3 regions of the Paenibacillus sp. FSL R7-0204 genome follow, and region 2 is predicted to be linked to each of the others. Evidence: riboswitches for the same ligand, from Rfam matches in the RefSeq annotation. Region 2 holds a riboswitch; each other region holds the start of a gene.
What was found. Region 2 has a riboswitch for cyclic di-AMP ahead of MKX42_RS31620 (hypothetical protein). Riboswitches for the same ligand answer to the same signal wherever they lie in the genome.

Region 1 (7,666 bases), 4.7 Mb from region 2:
CAATGAAGGCCCAAGGCTTGGCATAAGCAGATTTTCCTAAGCGGTATAGAAAGGTAGACATGTAATGGTTACTCCTCTTTATCTGTGAATTTAGAAGCCGTTGCGTAAATAAGCAAACATGGAATTCAGGTATTGGTCAAACGGCATAGCCCCGGAGTCCCCGCTCTGCTGCTCACCCGGTAGCATGACGTTCAGCCGTCCGTCCAGGATAGGCACGAAGGCCCCATAGACGGCACCTACCAGCAGGTGGGTATATCCATCGGCATACCGTCCACGGGTGAACTGCTCCAGTGTCTCCTGGGCGGTGATCTGCAAATGCCGGAAGACATTGAGAATGTAAGGCTCCAGGGACGGATATTGATTCGCCAGGGAGACGAACTGCCGCAGCTTATGCAGGAACTCCGAGGTGAATTGCAGCTTCAGCAGATTGTACAGGGCATCGAGCGGTGTAGAATCCGGCGCCAGAGCAGCCAGCGGGTTATGCTCTTCCTCTTTCTCTTGGACAGCAATCATGCCAATGAAATAGGCAGCTACCGCCTCCTCCTTGCAGGAGAAGTAATTCGCAAAAGTCCGCCGGGAATACCCGGCTTTCTGGACAATATCGTCCACGATGAAGCCGTCCATACCCTTATCAAGCGCAAGCTCGAAGGCCGCTACAGCTAAGGCGTAGGCGGTGGCTTCCTTTTTTTTGTCCCGCAAATTCAGTTTGGAATTCAAATCTCAACCTTCCTCCTTTCCCTAAGAGCTATAAGCCCTATAGAATCTATAGGTTCTATTATTGCTCAAAGGGAAAGATTGCACAATGAGCATCGAGTGACGGAAATGTGAATATTTTAAATTTGGAGTAATGGGCTGAGGAAGAAAAGTAGGGTTAGGGGATTAAGTTAGGAGGGCAGTGGGAAGTACGTGAGAGGAAGAGTAACATGGGTGTAAACAGACGATAGCGCGAGCAAATCCCCGGGCGGATAAGAGCAGAGCTGAAGAATGCGCCTTCATTCACGAAGGGACAGCATTATTGACTTCTTTTGTCATCCGTGAGGTTTTACATTAAATGGCTGCAGGCGTAAGATTCAATCAACAACCGAATGAAATGACACTGTTCTTGAAATGGCTGAATTCCGTAACGGGAACGGGGGAACCAACTGGTGCAGGCGGCTTAAGGATAGGCTGCTGAGTACCCGGGGTGAATCCTTGCCAGTGTGCTACTATGGCTCTGGTGAGGTAGGGCAATCTCGCTGCCCGAATCCGTCAGCTAACCCCGTAAGCCTCGAAGAGAGAGGATGAGCGCCATGATCGAGTAACCGACCACGGAGAGCCCTGCTGCTGCTGTGGTCTTTTTGCTGTGTAGGGAAGGGGATTAATCCCACTGAATGCCCTGAAAATGGGCTGGATACGGAAATGAAGAGCACAAGTGCCCCTGAATCCAATTGCGCCTCTGCCATACACAACCAAGCAGCCTAAAGTGGAAATTAGGGGCAATAGTGACAGGTGGAAGCACAACTGAATCTTATAACAACACTAGTTATTCAGTTTATGTACCACAATAGTCAGTTTCCGCATCGCCACTACAGTCAGTTTTCTTATAGCCATATTACATTGAAAGGAGGGGGTTACCATCGCTACTGTATTTATCGTCTGCTTCTGGGTTGGCCTCGTGCTTATCCTAAGCGGCAGCATTCATGGACACGGCCTGGCAGGCCACCTGCATGTCGGGGGAGGTGATACCGGGGGGCCGGGCTTTCTGCCGATTCTTCCGCTGATGGTGTTTGTCACCGTCTGGGGCGGCACGGGGTATATGCTTGTCAAGTACAGCGGGATGCAGCTGCTCGCCGTGGTACTGGTCTGTACCTTGATCGCCCTGCTGCCGGGCATCCTGCTCTACACGGTACTGGCCCGGGTGATGACCCGGTATGACAGCAGTATGAGTGAACTGGATTATGATCCGGCTGGCCAGCTCGGCTATATCAGTATCGCCGCAGCGGATGGGGCCGTGGGAGAGATGAAGTATGTGCTGCACGGGACCATGCGCTCCATCGGCGTGCGGGCCGGATCCGGCCAGTCACTGCTGCGCGGCGATCGGGTGATTATTGTGAAGACGGATAAGGGGATCGCAGCGGTCACCCTGTTCGAACGGGAAATGGAACAAAACTAACGGGGAGTGTCGGAGCAAATGTTAATTTTATATGTAACCGGAGCTATTGTTGTTGTGATTCTGCTGGCGTTAACCAGTATTGTGACCGCGTATAAAAAGGTTCCGCCCAATCAGGCCATGATCGTATACGGCCTCGGCGGCAAAAGAGTGGTCCAGGGCGGCGGGACGTTCGTCATCCCCGGCTTCCAGAACAATAAAACCATCTCCATGATGCTGATGAGCTTCGATGTGATCCCGGCGCAGGCCATGTTCTCCCGTCAAGGCATCAAGCTGAACCTGGAGGCCGTAGCCCAGATTAAGATAAAAAGCGATCCAACCGCTATTCTCACCGCCAGTGAGCAGTTCATTGACCGGCCGGAAGAGGACCGTGAGACGATTATTTTGCATTCGGTGGAGGGTCATCTGCGCGGCCTGATCGGCCAGCTCAGTGTAGAATCTATACTCAAGACCCCAGACGAAATCAACAGCAAGATGCGGGAGACCTGCTCGGAGGACCTCGACAAAATGGGGCTGGAGGTGGTCAGCTTCACCATCAAAAAGATTACCGACGACAAAGGGTACATCGACAATATGGGCGTGCCCGAAATTGAGCGTATCCGCCGCGACGCCAGTATTGCCAAGGCCGAAGCCGAACGCGACATACAGATCAAGCAGGCCGAAGCGGAGAAGGAATCCTCCATTGCCAAAGCCAATGCCCATCAGGCGACCATAGAAGCGGGAACCGCCGCCCGTGCGAAGGAATCCCTGTTCGAGAAGGAGCTGAATATTAAGCAGGCGGACTTCAAGCTGGAGACAGAAGTGAAGAAGGCGCAGGCGGATCTGGCGTACGAATTGCAGCAGAACAAGATCAAGCAGTCCCTGGTTACGGAGCAGGTGAAAATCACTCAGATGGAGGCCGAAGCCAACCGCACAGTCCGGGAGATCGAGGTCGAGCTGAGACAGCGGGAGCTGGAGGCAACGGTGATCAAGCCTGCCCAGGCGGAGAATCAGGCAACGATCATGAGAGCGGAAGCCGCCAAGCAGCGGCAGATTCTGGAGGCGGAAGCTGAAGCAGCTACGACGACCAAGCGCGGACTGGCAACAGCGGAGGCGGAATTGGCAAAAGGGAAGGCGAATGCGGAGATCGTCCAGCTCGCCGGAGCGGCGGAAGCGGGAGCACTGCAGAAGAAGGCTGAGGCGTACAAACAGTTCACTCAAGCGGCCCTGACTGTGGAATTCCTGAAAATCCTGCCGGAGCTGGCTGAGAAAATCGCTTCCCCGCTGGCCAAGGTAGATAAAATCACCGTCATCTCCCAGGACGGGGCTTCCTCAGGCGTAAACAAAATTACCGGCGATATCGCCAAAATCATGGCCCAGGTGCCTGAGCTGACCAAGACGCTGACCGGCATGAATGTAACAGAGGCGCTCAGCGGGTTACTTGGCCGGGATCATGAACATGGACAGGAGTAGAAGAGGAGCAGGGGGAGGCAGTAAGTAGTTAATGAAACGGCAGCTAGCCCCTTCCTGACTGCATCTCTCCACAAAAAAACAGGCGTCAATCTCCAAAAGGAGGCTGACGCCTATGGTATGTCTGAAGCTGTAGATCAGCGCTGTACCGCTCTCAGACGGTAAGTGCAGCTTGCGTAATCTCCGCGCAGGTCGGAGACCACGAGGCCCATGCGCATCAGGCGGTCGCCGCCGAGCGGGGTGCTGTCAAAGGCCGTCTGGAACGGACCGGAGCTATCGCCTCCAGCTGGCGCAGAAGCTTCTGCGCCACCGTGGACATGCCCGTTGCTGCCGGCAGCCCCGGTCTCAATGACGTAATCCAGCTCCGGGTTCAGTCCCTTGAGCGTAAGGCGTGAAATCGGCGGATTAGGTCTTGCGAGTACACGGAAGTAAGCGACGAAGGCTTCGGTCTTGTCCTCGCTGACGAACATCCAGGCAGTCTCGCCGCTACCCTCGAACGGACTCAGCAGACGGTACATATCCCCTTGCTGCACCAGTGTGCGGATCTCCTTGTACTGGGCAATCTGCCGGGCGGCCAGGTCCTTCTCGGCTTCGGTGAACTTGGTGAGGTCCAGCTCATAGCCGAAGTTACCGCTCATCGCCACATCGCCGCGTGTAGCGAGGGAGGTAATGCGGTCCACCTGATGGTTCGGAACGTCAGATACATGCGCGCCCATGCTGCTGGCCGGGTAGACGATGCTTGTGCCGTACTGAATCGCCAGACGCTCAACCGCATCGGTGTTGTCGCTGGTCCAGGTCTGAGGCATATAGAACAGCATACCCGGATCGAACCGGCCGCCGCCGCCGGAGCAGCTCTCGAACAGAATGTCAGGGAAGCGCGAGGTCAGGCGCTCCAGCAGATGATACAGGCCGAGCATATAGCGGTGGGCTGTTTCTTTTTGCCGGTCCGGGGCGGCCTTCACCGATGCAATCTCGGTCATATTGCGGTTCATGTCCCACTTGATATAGCGGATCGGGGCACTGGAAAAGACCGCGCTTAGCGTCTCATACAGATAGTCACATACCTCCGGGCGGGAGAGATCCAGGATCAGCTGGTTGCGGCCTTCCGTCCGGCGGCGTCCTTCGGCATGCAGGCACCAGTCCGGGTGCTTGCGGTACAGTTCACTGTCCGGCGAGACCATCTCCGGCTCCACCCATAGACCGAACTGTATACCTTCCTTGTTGACCCGGTCTGCCAGATCCGCCAGACCTTCAGGCAGCTTGCGGCGGTCCTCGAACCAGTCGCCGAGTGAGCTGTTATCCTTGTCGCGTCTGCCGAACCAGCCGTCGTCAAGGACGAATAGCTCAATGCCGAGCGGGCCTGCTGCTTTGGCGATGGTCGCGATTTTGTCCGCATTGAAGTCGAAGTAAGTCGCCTCCCAGTTGTTGACCAGAATCGGCCGGGCCTGATCACGGTGAACACCGCGGCAGAGCCGGGTCCGGTACAGCCGGTGATAGGTTCGCGACATGCCGCCGATGCCTTCGCTGGAATAGACAAGCACAGCCTCTGGGGTCTGGAAGGATTGGCCCGGCTCCAGCAGCCAGGAGAAGTCGAACGGATTAATTCCGAGGCTTACACGGGTCTGTCCGAACTGCTCCACTTCAGCAGTAGCACTGAAGCTGCCGCTGTAGACGAGGCTGAAGCCATAGACGTCACCCTGATCTTCGTCTGTACCCGGGCGCAGAAGCGCGAGGAAGGGATTGACCTGATGGCTGCTTGATCCGCGGCGGCTCTCCAGGGACAGCGCGGCTCCGGGGTTAAGCGGGTGGCGCTGAACATGGCGCTCTCTGGCCCATGCGCCGCTCAGATGCAGGGTGTCATATGCGGAATCGGCAAAATCCACCGACGCGCTAAGCGCCTGCTCCAGCCGGAGCGGGGCTTCGCCGTTATGCTCGAAGCGCACAGAGCGGGTAATCGCCTGATGGTCAGCGAACACCGTATAGAGCAGTTTGACCGTCAGGCCAGCATAGTCGTCCTTCAGGGTGAGTTCAAGTGTGAGCGCTTCTGCTTCGCTCTCTGCATAGACCGCAGGCAGTCCATCCAGTGCCGGCTTACCCGGCGTGATTACATAGCCTGCATACTGTAGCTCTGAGATCCGCGTACCGTCCGCAAGCTGAACCTGATAAGCCGGGCGGCGAAAATCACTCGTACCATACTGCGGATACTCCTGAGGCAGGGCATCCAGCGAGAGGGCGGGCTTCTGCGGCAGCGGGGTTGGTGAGAAGGAGGCGCGTTCACGCAGCTCCAGTACTCCGGCCAGACTGTCATCATGACGGAGCCGTGCGCCCCAGTAGACATGGGCTGGGTAACCCTCTACCAGTTGGATGATGTAGCTGGTGTCTTTGGACTGAAGATGGAACAAGCCTAGTGATTCGTCTGCAAAAATGTTCATGATCTTAACACTCCTTGTGTATTAGGATAAGGTCCAGATATCTGGACCAATTTGAGCGGTACTTCTGCAAGATACCTTGGAAAAAGCAATCTACGATTGCTGTGCAGCCGGGCTGTGTTAATCCCTGGTCCCGCCGCTGGTCTCGCGGATAATCAGCTTCGTGCCGATCATCGTATGCGAAGGGGCTTCGCGTCCTTCGAACCGCTCGGCGAGCAGTTGAACTGCTGCTTTGCCCATCTGCTCGGGATAGGCGCGGACCGTTGTCAGCGGAGGCTGAACATAGGCCGCCATCTCGATATCATCGAAGCCGACGACAGCCATCCCGGCAGGCACCTGTATCCCGTGATCATGCAGGGCACGCAGAGCGCCGACCGCCAGCGGATCACTGGCGGCGAAGCAGGCCGTAGGCCGCTTTACCCCTGCCAGCAGCTCGCTCATCATCCGGTAGCCGTCAGCACTGGTCCAGCTTCCCGTGCGGATCAGCGCCGGATCATAGCAACCCTGGCTCTGCATAATCCGGGTGTAATGATGCCTGCGGCGCTCCTCCCCGCTGCCGCCTCCGATGAAGGCGATCTCGCGGTGACCGAGCTCCAGCAGATGGTCCAGCGCCTGATCGACAGCCTGCCGGAAATGTGTCCGCACGGAGTCATATTCCGTGCGCTCCGAATAATGGTCGACCAGTACGGTGGTGCTTGTATCCGGGTGCAGCTTCGCAAGCTCTCCCGGCTGGAAGCTCCCGCCAACTACAATAAGCCCGTCACCTGTGGGCCGGAGCGGGACGGACGTGCTATGTCCGCGCAGCGTCTGGCCGAGCCGGATGCCCAGCTCCTCACAGCGCAGCTCCACGCCGCGCCGGATGGAGCCGTAATAAGGGTCGTCCCGTTCCTCTTCGGCTGAACACCAGAGCAGAAGCGAGACGGTCTTGCTGCCAAGCTCATTCTCCCGCTTCAGCTGCCGTACCCGTGAGGGCTTGTAGCCCAGCTGCCCGGCCACGGAGAATACGCGGTTGCGTGTCTCCTCGCTGACAGCCAGGGACAGGTCGTTATTTAGCACTCTGGATACGGTTGCGGCCGATACGCCGGCTTCACGGGCGATGTCTTTAATCGTTGCCAAGCTGATCACGCCTTTTTAGTTAATAAATTTACTAAATATTCGCCTTAATCCTATCATCTCTTAAGGGTTCTTTCAAGCAGATTTTGAGTAACGCTTACATTAGGGGGGCCTGCTCCAACATTCTCGCGGACTGCAAAGCCCTTATCAACACCAAATTACACCATTAGGCACGCCAGGTGGACTCAGAGGCCGTTAACTAACCCATTACTCCTCATTTATAGCTGCAAATGGTAACATAAGCGCTCCTGAGTCCGCAAACATAAGAAAAGTTAGTTTTTTCGCATTATAGCGTCCTCTGAGTCCGCCAGATGGCGAATAAGCCTAAGAGGAGCTTGGACCAGAGTTACAGCAAGTCTGCTATGTTGTTCGGCTCTTGCGCTTCGGAGGAAGCTATGTCCCAGCCCGCTATTCCGTTTGTACGCAAACAAAATGAGGCTGCCTATGCAGGCAGCCTTGTCCACTTTTCCACATTATTACGTTATCTCATCCCTATCAATCTGCGGTACGCTCACCGAATAAATGC
Region 2 (7,666 bases):
GAACGCCAGTGCTTTGTATGAAGACATGATGTACACACCTCTCTTTTGCCAAGATAGCCTGTCCTGAATGTTCGTGTCACCAGGGCCAGAGATTGCCGTCCAGATCGATATAAGCCGGTTCTTCAGCAAGATACATCTTGTGGTTATGAACGATCGTCATAATTTTGCCTGCCGATTCTTCAGGAGTTACAGGCGCCTTCGCATCCTTCTCCCCGTTCATATAGGTCTGCAGCCAGCCGGGATGGAAGACCAGCACTTGTCCGCCCATCGTACGCAGATGATTGTGCAGCAGCGAAGACTGCATATTAAGCGCGGCCTTGGACATACAATAGCCATACATATTGATCCGCTTGTTCCGTCCGATGCTTCCGGCCTCTGACGAGATATTAACCACCAGACGCTGTCGGCCTTGCAGCAGTAAGCCCATCAATGCATTGCTCACCCTCAGCGCACCCAGCGTGTTCACGTTATAAATCTCCGCCATCGCTTCATCATCCATATCCACGAGCACCGTTGCATCATCCGACCGGTGGATAATCCCCGCATTATTGATAATCATATCAAGGTGCCCTGTACTCCCGGCAATACTCCGTGCGGCCTCCTTTACGCTCCCTGCATTGCCGATATCAAGAGGGACCAGCCGCAGGCTATCCGGATATTGCGCTTTCAAAGCTTCAAGTAGCGCAGGGTCCGGCAAATACTGTCCGGCAAACACCATGTACTTACTCTCCAAAAGAGATCGAACGAGGCACAATCCCAGTCCACGGTCAGCACCGGTAACACAAGCAACCCTTTTCATTAGCTCCCCCCTCATATCTGCATGATTATGCACCGAGCCTAGGTTCATCCCTCTCACATTAGCATGGCCTCGCGCCGTTAACAACATCCTGCAAGGGAGGGGCAAGCTAAGCTTAACTTTACTTTTGCTTTAATTTTGAACTATGTTACAATCAAGATTAATAGTTGTTAACAACACAATTGTTGACAACAGGTTTCATTAACTTTTACCCGGGAAGGTGATCCTAAGGTGTCTATTCAACAAATCCACACTAAAGAAGAATTACAGCAATATATCGGGCAGCCTGGCAAAAAACTGCTCTTCAAGCACAGCACCACCTGCCCGATCAGCGCCAAGGCCAATGAAGAATTCCAGGCCTATGCACAGCATTCAGATACTCCTGCAGCCGTGGTCCATGTAATCGAAGACCGTCCTGTCTCCAATCAGATTGCTGAGGATTTCGGAATCAAGCATGAATCCCCGCAAATCTTCCTGCTGGAGGACAGCGAAGTCCGCTGGAACACCTCACACTGGAAGATTACCCAAAAAGCGATAAAGGAAGCAGTGGAACAATGAGCGCGAACGTAATTGTCTACTCGACCTCCGGCTGCAGCGAATGCAATCAGGTCAAGCAGTTGCTGGAGAGCAAAGGAATTCCCTTCGAGGTCCGGGATGTGATGACAAGCTCCGTCTATCAAGAGGAAGTAGAGAAGCTGGGCTTCATGGGCATTCCTGTCACCGTATCCGGGGACCGGGCAGTCAAGGGCTTCAATCTTCCTGAGCTCCAGGAGCTTATGGATGCTGCTGTTCTGTAATATACACAAAGGTGCTGTCCTCTCAAGAGGAGCAGCACCTTTTTTTGCGGTTCATTGATGTGAAATTTGTATATTTATATATATCTGGAACAGGAGGACTGATCAATTGAAGTGGCTACAGGATGAGCATGCCGCCAAATGGCGTGAAGAAGGGCAGCGTTATGTAAGCGACGTCAATCAATTAGCTGTCAATTCGGATGAGACGCTGCTGGCTGTAGGGACTTATGGAGGGATGCTGCACTTCCTTGACCTTCATGCCACCAACCGCAGCGACTATGAGATTACAACTGGAACCGTTCGTGAGGTGAAGCGGATGATTGCCTGGAAGAATCAGAAGGTTCCGCTTTGGTGGTGATCTCTGCCAAAAATAAAAAACAGCGCTTGAGCGAGATAAATGGCAGATAAACTGCTACATATATGAGTTTTGGCTTCCCTATGCACTGCCATTCAGCCATTTGCTGAAAAAAAGACGAATAGCACTCTTTTCCATTTTTACAAACCCCCTCCGAAAAGAGTATGATTCGTGTTGAAAGCAAATGAACGCATTCATGAAAATGAGCATATGCATGCACGCTGAATTTCCGTCATGTGGAAAACGGGGGAACCATCCGGCCGTCAGGCCGACTTGGGGTGAATCCGAAGGAGAATGCCACGCGCAGGTCTCCGGCAGGTAGGGCGACTCTCACCGTCCGAATCCGACAGCTAACCTCGTAAGCGCCAAGAGAGAGCCCTGATCCGCCATGCTTTTGTGCCAGGCGTCTTACGCCTGTTACCCAAAACCGCAGGCAGAGGTCCTCCTCTGCCTGCGGTTTTTTGCGCGCTGGAATGAACTGCACAGTATAGATTCAGGAAGGAACGTGACCACATGCCTGACCCCTTATCGCCCAAGGCAGCTGCTGCTGCCGGATTCAACCACTACACCCGGCAATATAGCAGTCCCGTCTATGCGCTTAGCTGTCTGCTGCTGGAAAAAGGCGCCCGCGCCGAGCAAGCAACCACCGCCACCTTCGTGGCACTCCATCCACTATGGCTCAAGAGCAGCCTCTCAGGGGACGGCGCTGCTGCGGCTGCCTACAAAGAGTGCATCCGCCAATGTGCCGTGCTCGCGCGGAACCGTAGCCGATCCGCTTCTGCGCTTAACTGGGACGATCACGTTGCCAGTGCCTTATGGTACGGCATCCAGCTCCCCCTGCCCGACATCAGCCGGATCCTGGAGTGCAGCATCCCCGAGCTGAAGGCCCGGCTAAGAGGAATACGCGAGCAGATGGCAGCCGCACATTCTGCCTTGCCTGCGGTCCACCGCCCTTCGGCGGGATGAGGTGGGTGATTAGCATGGGCTATGGGAATGTGTGCGCCGGAACGAGTTGGATGTAGCGGAGTTATGATACGGGTATGGCAGAAGGAGTCTGATGTGGCGGAATTAGGATACCGGTGCGGCAGAAGGAGATAGCGGGCGGGCTGCGGACTACAAATCCGCTATTTCGGCAAATGAGACTATTCTGAAGGCCATGCGGACTGAGAGGCGCTTAATTAACCCATTCCGCCTCATTTTCTGCTCCACCCAGCCCGTTAAGGTCCTCTCAGTCCGCAACGGGGAGATAATCGGTCTTTTTCACAAAATAAGGGCCTCTGAGTCCGCCTACAATACAAAATACCCCTCAATGGGGCTCTAGCTTCGATATTCATTCAGGTACTTTTGCGGGGACCCCAAAACATATAAATTCTATCAAATAAAGCCGCAGCATCCGCCGCGACTTAGTCCTTGACTCTCAGTACCAGCACCCATGCAGTGCTTGGCTCATCTTACATAGCTCGATCATCCCATGCACTGATCCTGTCTCCGCCTGCCGTTCACTACATAGAACTCAGCTCTTGCCCTTGCCACCCTTGCCGCCCTTGGCAAACCGCCAAAAAGCCATACAGCAGCCGAGCAGTCCGGCTCCCAGCAGAAGGGTCTGTAACGCCCCCAGCCAAGTCGACTGATCCGAGGGGATCAGGCTGCTGACAATAATGAGCAGGATAGAAGCCGCGACCAGCACGGGGGTTTGTCTACTTTTCTTCACAACCATTCACCACTCCTAAAGACTAATACTACTAAGGTACACCATCTCCGGCGTTTTCACCAGTTCAGGGTCCGGGTAAGCAAGACTCTAGGGAATGATCGTCACATGATTTAAAGGATACCTTTAATTGCTTTTTAAAGCCTTAATCTCACTAATAAGATTATCCAGTTTATAGCCGTTAGTATCCTGGGAGAAGCCTCTCATTTCTTCACTTTGACCCTCAAACGCAGATAGAACATAATCGTCCTCAACCACATAATACGTACCATATCGCGTAAACGAGTAGCTTCCCTCCTGCTCTTTACCTACACCCTTTTTCACGGCTACGACAATTTTCATACCTGGTTTGAGTTCGGGTTCAATTCCCTTAAACTCAGAGTTGTAAATCAGGTTAATGGTGCTGCCAACCTCCTCGCCTGTGACGACTTCATCTACCTTCACTTGAAAAGAAGTGAACTCCGGCCGATACGGCTGCTCTCCGGCTGCTTCTAATTTCTCAGCCAAATTGCCCTCCGGAGTACCTGGCTCCGTAATTAGATCCACGCTGAAATCCGGCATTTGCTGAATGACCTCCGCTATAATAACCGAATCCGTATAATCCAGCACCTGCTTAAATGTCAAATCCTGTAGATCGACATTTTGGGGTGATCCAGTGGATACAGGATATGTTTTACGAAGCTCTTTTATTTTCTCCGGAGAAAGGCTTGTGGCGGAAGACATATCTGATGTTGAGGAAGTAACACTTGAACAGCCTGTGATCAGCCCCAGTACGATAAATGCCATGACCGCAGGGGTCATTAATTTTTTTATATTCATCTCAATCCTCCTTATAAATTTAATATTTATTAGTCAAGTCATTAATATCGTGTGCTCTAGGAGTATAATATCCTTCATAACTTCCACCAGTTCGCATAATGGACTCAGCATTAGTGGGGTAATAATATTCGTTAGGATGACCAAGCCCCAGCGCATGGCCAATTTCATGGGTAATTGTAGCGATTTTATGATTATTCTTATCGGAGCTACTATACATCGATGTATAGGGTGTCATAAAAATCTGTGCGTACCGGACCTTCCTTGAAGAGTTTTGTACATTTGAAGAGTTAATAATATATCCATCAGTTGACTTGGAGTCAGTTATTCCAAGTATACCTGTACCGATAACACCGAAGCGTTGGTCCCAATAAGCCTTAGTAGCTGAAGCTATATCAAGAGTAGAGGCTCCAAAACTAGCTTGACTCGTTGTAACTTTTTTTGAATATGTTGACCATAAAAAGGAAGCAGTGGAATATGCGCTGGTATACTCAGTGCTCAAGTTATCTCCATTAATTTTTAAATTTGCCTTACCATTACTTAAATTATCCCATTTAATCGGGTAAGCAGTCGCATTAGTGGGTGAACCTGTGTAGTATATTTCATGTGCGCTTGCTGTAGAATGAAGAATAGGGACAGTGGAAGTCAAAAATGCTATAAGTGATAATGTTAACGCTTTCTTTTTACTATGCATGTAAAATTTTCACCTCTCCTTAAAAGTTATTATATCTAAATATGTTTATATTTTACATATAAATCCTCCTTTTTTCATTACTTATTTGTTATTTTTTTTCATATTCCAATTCAATATAAATCAAAAGACCATCCTTTAAAGGATGGTCTTTTCCTACTACAAGTTTCAGACGAATCTTTTAGCATGATAAGCTTCTGCTTTGTCCAATTAGTAATTCTTCACGCCATAGTAGTCAAAATCAGCGAAGGAGTCATGCTGGTGAGCATCAACGGAACCGATGAAATTGAACAAGCCTGTAAATCCGCCAATCTCTCCCGGCTCCCCGTTCACGCCTTCATCCGACAAATAGAGAGCATCGATATTTTCTACAAAAGCTTGCCATTCCCCGTTATCCCCGAAGCGGTAAAGGATACTCGCGATGCCTGAATGATAGATAATCTTGAGCTCCGCTGTGTCATCAGGGACTGGAATGTAATGGTGGACCAGCTCAATACGTTCCCCCAGCTTGGCCTGCAGCACATATAGAACCGTGCCCTCTGATTCGGAGTGGGTCAAGTGAACGTACAGCCAATTATTCGAATCATAGTATAGCCCCATCCCCGCCGTTTCCGAGTAATGATCGGGATGAAACTCCACCTTGGTTTGCACTTCATAATGAAGGGAGGTTGCACGCGTAGCCATAATCGCCGGATGAATCTGCGAGAAAAAAGAATTCTCTCCATGAATGCGTAAGTAACCCGGACGTTCAACCGTATTCACCCATGCCCCCTGCTGTTCACGGTACGGAGTCAGAAAATGAAGATCATATTTCTCCTGATTAAAATCATCAAATACGTCATGAGAGAGTCCATCGGCCTCTAATTCAACACCTGTCATCCCCTCAACTTCCATTTTCGCTACATTCGATCCATCCTTCATTTCCAGCCAGCCATCCTCTGTCCAATGCATTTTTTGAATAGAGGTTTCACGGCCTAATGGATTCATTAGCGTTCCTTCCACAGGCCGTGACATTAGATGTGCAATGTACCATTCGCCTGTTTGTGTTTGAACTAATGAGCCGTGACCTGCTTTTTGCATGATCGAGCTTGGATTATACATCTCAAAATGCCCGGCATCCGGATTCCCAAGTGAAAATAGATGGCGCGGCGAGGAGGTGATGATCGGCTCTCCCGACGGATGCGGTTCATAGGGACCAAAAATATTCTCCGAGCGTCCCAGCTCAACACCATGAGCATACCCAGTTCCGCCAGCAGCTAATAAAAGATAATACCTATCTCTATATTTATAGATCTGCGGTGCTTCAGCACAGCCGCGGCTGGTGAAGCCTTGCGTCACCCGGTGCCATTGTCCAGCGATCTTCCCCTCATTCAAATCAAATTCAGCGATCACAATATGTCCAGGGGCTTGGTACCCTTCACGGGTCTCCCATTCCAGGATGGACACATAGTGCTTACCGTCTTCATCATGGAAGAGTGCCGGATCGAAACCAATGGAGGTCAGATAGATGGGGTCCGACCAGGGTCCATGGATATCTTCTGCCCACATGGCATAGGAATCCGAGTTGAATTCACGGCCTGCCATGTTTAACATATGCGAATAGGCTAACCAGTACCGTTTCGCCCTAGGATCGTAGGATAGATGCGGCGCCCAGATCCCGGCCGGAGTATTGGTCCCCCTCAAATTCACTTCACCTTTACTTAATACGGAGGCTGTCAGCGTCCATTGGGCTAAATCGGTTGATTTGAAAATTTGAACGCCGGGATTCCAATGGAACGAGGATGTCGCAATATAATACACATCATCCACTCTTATAATAGAGGGATCTGGTGCCATTCCAGGGATTATAGGATTGTTAATCTTCGTCATTTTTCTGCTTCCCTTCGCTGTTTAGCCATATTATTTACCCTTTTCCTATTGTCTATGTATATTATAATAACTACTAACGCACTTATGCGATGGGATGATTACGGCTACATTTACCCAAATCAAAGGACGGTGCTGCACATTGGAACATAGGAATAGCCAGCTCACAGGCGCACAGACGCTGCTGCTGCCGCGCATTGATTGGAATATACGCTTTTTTGGCGCACATACTCAAACCGTTCCAGCTGACTGGAGCATGACGAAAGAATCCCACCATGCCTTTGAGATTCTCATTGTGCTGGATGGGGCTCAAGAGACAAAGATGGATCATGAACAATTCATTGTGAACAGTGATGATATTCTGCTGATTCCGCCTGGGTTCGAGCATACGAATACATGCATTTCCGCTACATCGATGACTTATTTTTGTGCTCATTTCGATATAGACGAGCCCTCCTTACGGATGAAAGTACTGAAAAACTGTGACTGGGTCTATTCGCCCTCCAATTCGTATCATCCTAAGCTGAAAAAATGTCTTCAAGCATGGATAGATATTCTGCATGAGCCTGAGTTGTCGTTCACCAAAGCGAAGCTAAAAGCACAAATGGTCTTGTTCGAGTTATTGGAGGTGCTAGTAGAT
Region 3 (7,666 bases), 7.1 Mb from region 2:
CGTATCCCGGATGGAGGTAAAAGAGGCCTTGGCCGCGATATACACCGGGTCCAGGGCATGAATGAGTATTCTGCCCGGGGAGCTGGCGAAGTTGGCACCATTGCCCAGGAGAGCCTCAAAGTGCGACTGGCAGGCTCCGGCTACGATCGTCAAGGCATCGAAATTCCGTTCGTACTCCCGGGCCACCCGGATGGCTGCCACAAAATTCTGTGAATTCTTATAGCTGCTCAGACTGTACAAATCATAATTCTGCTGTTGCTTAAGTACTCCATCATGGCCGGTAATCACTACGATATCCGGACGCACACGGGGCAGCAGACGGTACAGCGTCTCTGCCATTTTGGATTCGTTGACATGATGTCCCTCCGCAGGTATGCGCAGCTGCTCGTAGAGGCTCAGGCTCTTCTTCAGATAGAGCGCATCCCCATCCAAATGCAGGACCTTGCCCGGCACTTCAAAGTAAGCCGCTTCCTTCGGAGACGGGCCCCAGGTTCCCGTGGACCCCGATACGCTTTCTCCGCTTCGCTGGCTCTGGATCTGCCGGTCTTTACGCAGCCAGGTTAAAGATTCTGTTGCCTTGATCTGCGCACGCGCTCCCCGCTCAGTAACCCGTGTAGGAGGCACCTGAACCAGATCCTCCAGCGGGGAATCCGCCAGCAGACGGAACTCCGTGCCTTTAATGACTGCTCTATTCTGCATTATATTGTCTACCCGAAAGGTCACATCGCCGCCATAGGATTTACGAATGACCAAGTCTCCTAGATTCATCATAACACCACCTCTACCCCATGTTATGGGCAAAGGCCCCGGTTGGTTCATCCGCCGGGAGGGTTTTCTGTATTCTATGCAATGCCTGCGGCCAGAAGAACCGCACTGAGACGGGCATACTCTTCAATGCTAAGCGTCTCGCCGCGCCGCGAGGGTTCAATGCCGGCTTCGGAGAGCAGCGCCTCCAGGCGCTCCCGCCCTTCTTCCGGGAAGAAGCGGGCCTTAAGATTATTGGCAATCGTCTTGCGCCGCTGGGTGAAGGAGGCTTGAACCACACCAAAGAAATGCTTCTCGTCCGCTACCTCCACCGGAGGGCGTTCTCTGACCTTCAGCCGGATCACAGCCGATTCCACGTTCGGCTGCGGGATGAACACCGTACGCGGCACCATACAGACCAGCTCAGGCTCGCTGTAATACTGGACGGCAATACTTAAGCTGCCGTACTCCTTGCCGCCTGGAGACGCCGCCATACGCTCAGCAACCTCCTTCTGGATCATGACTACGATATTATCCAGCGGCAGCTTCTCCTCCAGCAGCTTCATGAGGATGGGTGTAGTCACATAATAAGGCAGGTTCGCTACGACACTAACCCGGTCCCTGCCCGCGAAATCCTCAGCGAACAGCTCCTGCAGATTCACCTTCAGCACATCGTCATTACGGATCTTCACATGGGCATAAGGCGACAGGACATCCCTAAGAATCGGAATCAGCCTGCGGTCAATCTCTACCGCAGTGACAGCCCCGGCCGTCATCGCCAGCCGTTCCGTCAGTGCTCCAATCCCCGGCCCAATCTCAAGCGCACCGGCTGTGCTGTCCAGACCGGCGGCATCCACGATTTTATCCAGAATATTCTGATCAATCAGAAAGTTCTGGCCCAAGCTTTTTTTGAAGGAGAATCCGTAACGCTGTATTATCGCTTTGGTTCTTGTTGGGGACGAGATATTCTCGATACCGCTCATGAAGTAATGCCTCCCTGATCAATTTGGGCGAGGGCCTGCGCGAATTCTTCGCGGGTAATGCCGAACATCGCCAGACGTTTGTACAGCTGCTTGCCATTGCAATAACCGATACCGAGCAGATTACCAAGCTGCATTCTGCGCTCAGCCGCCCGGGGATGCACCATCAGCCCTGCGGCCATGAGTTCATCCAGTCCGATGATAGCCTGTGCCCCCTCGAAGGAGGTATGTACATGCTCCAGCGCATGGCGGATAGCCTCAGGCGAAGCATTCTCTATTCCGATATCGCCTTTACGGGTGGCATCCTTCTCCGGGATGAAGGCATGCTTGCAGCCCGGCACCTTGGCCGCGACGATTTTGCGGATTCGCTCTCCGGCATGATCCGGGTCGGTAAGAATGATTACACCCCGGCGCTCCATGGCCAGCTTGATCTTGGCAATGACCCTGCTATCCACTGCCGAACCCCCGGTTTCAATCGTATCGGCCTCAACCGCCCGCTTAACGGCAACGGTATCACTTTTCCCTTCAACCACAATTAGCTCTTTAATCATAAATAATTTTACTCCTTACTCCAGAACGCAAAAAGAAGAGGATTCGCTCCCCTTCTTTTTGGCTAAAGAATGTATAAGTGATGAGCGGCAGCTCTCTAAAATTCCGTAAGTGCTTCCCTCACTATATCGTATTAACCGCTAATTTGCAAAAGACTTTACGTTTAGTTCAGCTCCGGCTTCACAGGTCCGATCACATAGAGTGTGCGCGACTTGCGGCCGAAATTACGGGCATGGCTCAGTGAATCGTAATAGACATCCACCTTGTTGCCTTTAATGGCACCGCCGGTATCCTCTGCTCGGCGAAACCCTAATCCTTCAATGTACACCCACCAGCCAATTGGTATAATACTAGGATCTACAGCTATAGTACGGCCTTCCGTTACGCGTGTGCCGGAGGCAGTACGTGTTCCAATACCCGGTTCCTGCGACGAATACGCGGTCATGGATACGTTTTTGATCATTCTTTTGTACTCGAAATCCACACCAGCCTTACTGGTAATATTGCTGGCCTTTGCGCTGGCTTTAGATGACTTGGAGGTTGTTACAGGTTTGGAGACTTTGGCAGTAACTACGACGGGCTTAGGAAGCGGCTTGGTTCCAATGGCAATGACTTTGTCCTTGGTAACCGTCTGTACTTCCTTGCCGATCATGCGCATGGATGCCAGCTCGCCATCTTGATAGATCTTCTCGATGTGCTGGATCATTACGCCCGGCTTACCTGCCTGTGCCACTCTTACGGTTCCCTTGGTCAATGAGGGGTCTGCTGTCTTAATGACCCGGAAAGGCAAATTAGTTGTCCGTTGAACCACATGCTTGTTAATCCGGACAATTTTGATTTCCATGTCTGCAGATACTGCGGTGTCTAGCGAAGGGTAAATCTTGTCTAAGCCTTCCAGGCTGTAGCCCAGCTTGCTGATGGCCTGACCAATGGTATCCTCGGTCGTAAATAACGTCTCGGTCTTTCCGTCTACGGTAAGAGCGAGCTTTTGCGCAGTGTTAATCACGATACGGTCGCCGTCTTTTATTTCATCACTAAGGCCAATAGATAATTCATCATGCGCCTGCAGCGAAATCTGTTCCTTAGCCAGCACATCACTGAACAGCGTTTCCCGCGTCTCCAGTTTCTGTACCTGTCCGTCTATTACTAGGGTAATTTCTTTTTTGCTCTGACCGTGTACGTACAGCAGTATTAACAGTGCGATAACAATCGATGCCACACCGGCAAGTAAAACTACGCGGGGATTCACTTGCTTCAACCGTAATGCGAAAGACCTGCTGGATGATTGCGAATCATGGGATACCTCTGGTTGGAATACGCCCACTCTTTCCATCCTCCTTACATAGCCCCGTCGTCCAAGTTATATCAAGGTAGACTGTATCACTTCTGACGAAACTAGGTTTGAGTTTGCAACAGGATACGCCCGCACTTGCTTCAGCGTTTCCTGCTCATGGATCGCCTGCTCGGCATAGTTACTCCGGAGATCTGTTATATAACAGTATGCCGGGAGCATTCTCATTATTCAAAACAAAAGAAGCCTAAAAAAGAGTTCATAGAGGACTCTTTCGTGGCTTCCCGGTGTCGAATACGTCGGAATGCTTATGCACGAGGTTTCCTCTCTTACTTGCGCTTACGGGGTTAGCTGTCGGGTTCGGACATAAGAGAGACGCCCTATCTCAGGTCACCCGCTCACGGCGGTTGCCCTCAAATTCACCCCAAGACCACGTAAAGAAATCAAATAATGCCTGCGGCAATTCTGCGGTTGCACTCTTGTACGTTCATGCGGCAGAGCATTATTGGTTCCCCCATTCTCCGCTTCCGGAGACTCAGCGAGACGATCCATGAAATTAGTGACTGTCACAGTTACAACAGCTCACTGCACTGAAAAGATGATATCCTGTTTTGATACATGTTGTAAAGGACGATTCAACCACGTTTACGTAAAAAAATGATTAAAATATTGTAATAATCGGCCATTTTCCCATTATAAAAGTTTAATATATCCGCTATACTTCATTTTTCACCGCTTTTACTCCCGTTTTCAGAGTATCCCAAATCGTTCCAGTGCGTTCGCATACGTAATTTCCGCCAATTCCTGTAATTCAATCCCTTTTATTGCCGCGGCCGCCTCCGCTACCAGCCTCACATGAGCGGTCTCATTTCGCTTGCCCCGGAAGGGGTGCGGAGTCAGATATGGGGAGTCGGTTTCGATCAGCAGCCGGTCCAGCGGCGTCTGGGCAAGCACCTCTTTAGGCACCCGTGCATTCTTGAACGTAATCGGTCCTCCAAAAGAAAGATGGAAGCCCAAATCAAGACACATCTTGGCACTTTCCCAGCTACCGGAGAAGGAGTGCATTACGCCGCCAACCTCGCCTGCCTTCTCCTCACGGAGGATGCGGATCACATCTTCATGAGCATCGCGGTTATGAATACAGATTGGCATCTTCAGCTCACGGGCCAGCCCGATCTGCTTGCGGAATACTTCATGCTGCACATCCTTGGGGGAGGTGTCCCAGTAGTAATCCAGCCCGATCTCACCAATGGCAACCACCTTGGGATGAGAGCACAAGGAAGCGATCCATTCCAAATCTCCGTCCTCCATCGTGATGGCATCCTGGGGATGCCAGCCAACGGCTGCATAAATATAATCATACTTCTCGGCAAGCTGCATAGTCGTCGGTATCGTGTCCCGGTTAAAGCCGATGTTGATCATCTTACTGACGCCGGCTTCCAGTGCCCTGGCAATGACCTCTTCGCGGTCTTCGTCGAATTGTGGAGCGTCCAGATGGGTATGGGTGTCGAATAACTGCATTACATTACATCCTTTCGGCCTGTTATTGTATCTATAATTTCAAGCTTGATCTGTTATTTGGCAAAAATCTCTGCGATGGATGGCGGCAGCTGTGGAAGGGCTTTCTGCAGCCTGTCCTGCGGAAAATACAGATGGTGTCTGCCGCGGTGAATACCGCTGATCGAGCGTACAATATCCGAGACCTCGGAGATTTCCCTCAGCCGCTCATGCTTGTCCAGAAGCAGGATCTGCTTGCTGTCAAAGCCGTCTCCCGGACGGAATACATCATAGGGAAGATCGGTGGGATAATCAATTTCCAGGTCATAATCGGGCCGGAGTCCTGCACCGGCAAAGCTGCGGCGAATTTCGTCAATCATGTCAGAATCCAAATGCTCCATCTCCACATATTTATACAGTTTACGATGGATAAAGCGGCTGCACAAGTCGCTCAGGATATCATCCTCCTCCAGCGTCCACTGCATGAAAGCAGTCTGCATCAAGGCTTCATCCAGCAGCAGATACTGCCTTACCGTTACCTCTCCGCTGAACAGATCACTTAAAGGCTCGATCATGAAGCGGAAGGCATGCTGCTGCTGCATCAGCTCCTTGGCCCGGCGGAGAATCTGTCTGAGAATAATCTCTGAGCTGCGGGTTACCGGATGGAAATAGACCTGCCAGTACATCTGATACCGCGACATCAGGTAATCCTCAATCGCATGCATCCCCGATTCCTTCACAACCACCCGGCCGTCATAAGGACGCAGCATCCGCAGAATCCGGTCGATGTCGATGGTTCCGTAATTCACTCCTGTATAATATGCATCCCGGAGCAGATAATCCATCCGGTCAGCATCCAGCGGTCCCGACACCAAATTGACAACAATTTCATGCTCATAGGTTTTGGAGATGACCGAGGCTACTTTACCGGGGAAATCTTCAGCCACATCACGCAGAATAGCAGTGACCTCTGTATCTTCCAGAATGATACGGCAGGTCCAGTCTTCATGATCCATTTCGAAAGCTTCTTCTATAGAATGGGAAAAGGGGCCATGCCCCAAATCATGCAGCAGTGCCGCACACAGGGTAAGCAACCTCTCCTCCGGCATCCAGTCCTTGTAGCCGCTCCGTTCAAACTGGGAGATAATCCTCCGCGTAATCTCATATACCCCCAGAGAATGGGAGAACCGGCTGTGTTCCGCTCCGTGAAAGGTCAAATAGGAGGTGCCCAACTGCCGGATGCGCCGCAGACGCTGGAACTCCATAGTATTGATCAATCTCCAGATAATAGTGTCCTGTACATGGATGTAGTTGTGAACCGGGTCCTTAAATACCTTCTCTTCTGACAGCGGTTGCTTCATGAAATCATCTCCTTTTCTTGTTTTATATAATATATTGTCGCTCTTTGTCGAATATTAGCGATTCATACACTGCCAAATCGACAAACATCTTAATAAGCTATTTCAGAGTGATTTGCCCGATCAAACGCGAAATAAATGTGGTCTCAAAAGATTCCTTAAAATTAGCCTGAAAAAAGGTTGACTGTTTTGGGAATGGTTGGTATTATAAATATCATAAAACAGTGAAGAATGTCGAATAATGACGCTTTTGAACATTGAGAGGAGCAACGATTGTAATGATGAAATCAACAGGAATTGTACGTAAGGTAGATGAGCTTGGACGGGTCGTTATTCCAATTGAATTGCGTCGCACCCTGGGCATTGGAGAAAAAGATGCGCTCGAAATTTACGTGGACGGTGAGCGGATCATGCTTAAGAAATACGAGCCTGCTTGCATTTTCTGCGGCAATGCTGAGAATGTAACTTACTTCAAAGGTAAAATTGTTTGTCATGAATGCATTTCGGCTATCCCTACCCCTGTGACAAACTAAAATAAATAGGGTATAATAGGAACTAATCCAATTGTTAATTCTAACCTTTTTATATCTCCTTGGCCTCCCGTTCGCGCGGGAGGTATTTTTTATGTGTTGTTTTCGGGGACTTTCCCCGGAACCCCTTTTTATTTTTTTAAAATCTACTTCCCAAACCCCACATCTACTTATTAAATCTCTGGTTCTTACCCTCCCAAACCCTCCCTACAGGGAGGGCCCCAAGGGCCCCGGCCCTCTGGACACCCGGAAGCTTGGCGGATCTCTGCAGCTGGCGCGGAAGGAAGCAGGGATTGACGGTGGACCGGCCCTTCTCGGCCTCCCTACGGTGATCCCTCAGACCTTGCCATGCGAAGGGTTTCGCCATTGTCAGGTTGCCTATGGCAGCTGCGCCGGGTGGTCTCGTGCCACTGATCTGCGTAGACCCGCTCTCCCTGCGGGAATCGCTTTACTTTAGAGCGACTAGCGGCTTGGGTGCTTGATGGTTACTGGCTGCTGACTTTCTTTTGTGCCAGGACGCGCTCTCCCTGCGGGAATCGCTTTACTATGGAGCAGCTAGCGGCTTAGGAGATTTGGATAACTGTATTCCGTACAGCTATTTATTGCTAAATCATCCATCTGATCATTATAAGTGTACTTTGTACACTTACATCCATATAAATCCTCTACATTATTCATTTTCCTATACATTTAAATGTATAAACTACAACTATAACA

Region 1: another riboswitch for cyclic di-AMP. It lies ahead of MKX42_RS11265 (hypothetical protein); the one in region 2 lies ahead of MKX42_RS31620 (hypothetical protein).
Region 3: another riboswitch for cyclic di-AMP. It lies ahead of MKX42_RS00860 (3D domain-containing protein); the one in region 2 lies ahead of MKX42_RS31620 (hypothetical protein).

Annotation. Positions count from the first base shown of each region.
Region 1 is NZ_JBBOCA010000001.1:2,547,683-2,555,348, forward strand. Features, by position in the region: gene MKX42_RS11255 (MMPL family transporter) at 1-61, opposite strand, end outside; gene MKX42_RS11260 (TetR/AcrR family transcriptional regulator) at 91-717, opposite strand; cyclic di-AMP (ydaO/yuaA leader) riboswitch at 1,100-1,282, shown strand; gene MKX42_RS11265 (hypothetical protein) at 1,655-2,152, shown strand; gene MKX42_RS11270 (flotillin family protein) at 2,171-3,601, shown strand; gene MKX42_RS11275 (alpha-galactosidase) at 3,736-6,030, opposite strand; gene MKX42_RS11280 (LacI family DNA-binding transcriptional regulator) at 6,148-7,143, opposite strand; gene MKX42_RS11285 (phosphotransferase-like protein) at 7,636-7,666, opposite strand, start outside.
Region 2 is NZ_JBBOCA010000001.1:7,294,411-7,302,076, forward strand. Features, by position in the region: gene MKX42_RS31595 (ThuA domain-containing protein) at 1-27, opposite strand, end outside; gene MKX42_RS31600 (SDR family NAD(P)-dependent oxidoreductase) at 77-799, opposite strand; gene ytxJ (bacillithiol system redox-active protein YtxJ) at 1,028-1,354, shown strand; gene MKX42_RS31610 (glutaredoxin family protein) at 1,351-1,593, shown strand; gene MKX42_RS31615 (hypothetical protein) at 1,700-1,948, shown strand; cyclic di-AMP (ydaO/yuaA leader) riboswitch at 2,155-2,324, shown strand; gene MKX42_RS31620 (hypothetical protein) at 2,459-2,911, shown strand; gene MKX42_RS31625 (hypothetical protein) at 3,459-3,656, opposite strand; gene MKX42_RS31630 (hypothetical protein) at 3,780-4,472, opposite strand; gene MKX42_RS31635 (zinc-dependent metalloprotease family protein) at 4,492-5,163, opposite strand; gene MKX42_RS31640 (family 43 glycosylhydrolase) at 5,371-7,029, opposite strand; gene MKX42_RS31645 (AraC family transcriptional regulator) at 7,124-7,666, shown strand, end outside.
Region 3 is NZ_JBBOCA010000001.1:169,199-176,864, forward strand. Features, by position in the region: gene yabG (sporulation peptidase YabG) at 1-768, opposite strand, end outside; gene rsmA (16S rRNA (adenine(1518)-N(6)/adenine(1519)-N(6))-dimethyltransferase RsmA) at 843-1,727, opposite strand; gene rnmV (ribonuclease M5) at 1,724-2,275, opposite strand; gene MKX42_RS00860 (3D domain-containing protein) at 2,437-3,597, opposite strand; cyclic di-AMP (ydaO/yuaA leader) riboswitch at 3,886-4,115, opposite strand; gene MKX42_RS00865 (TatD family hydrolase) at 4,315-5,085, opposite strand; gene MKX42_RS00870 (HD domain-containing protein) at 5,139-6,422, opposite strand; gene MKX42_RS00875 (AbrB/MazE/SpoVT family DNA-binding domain-containing protein) at 6,698-6,952, shown strand.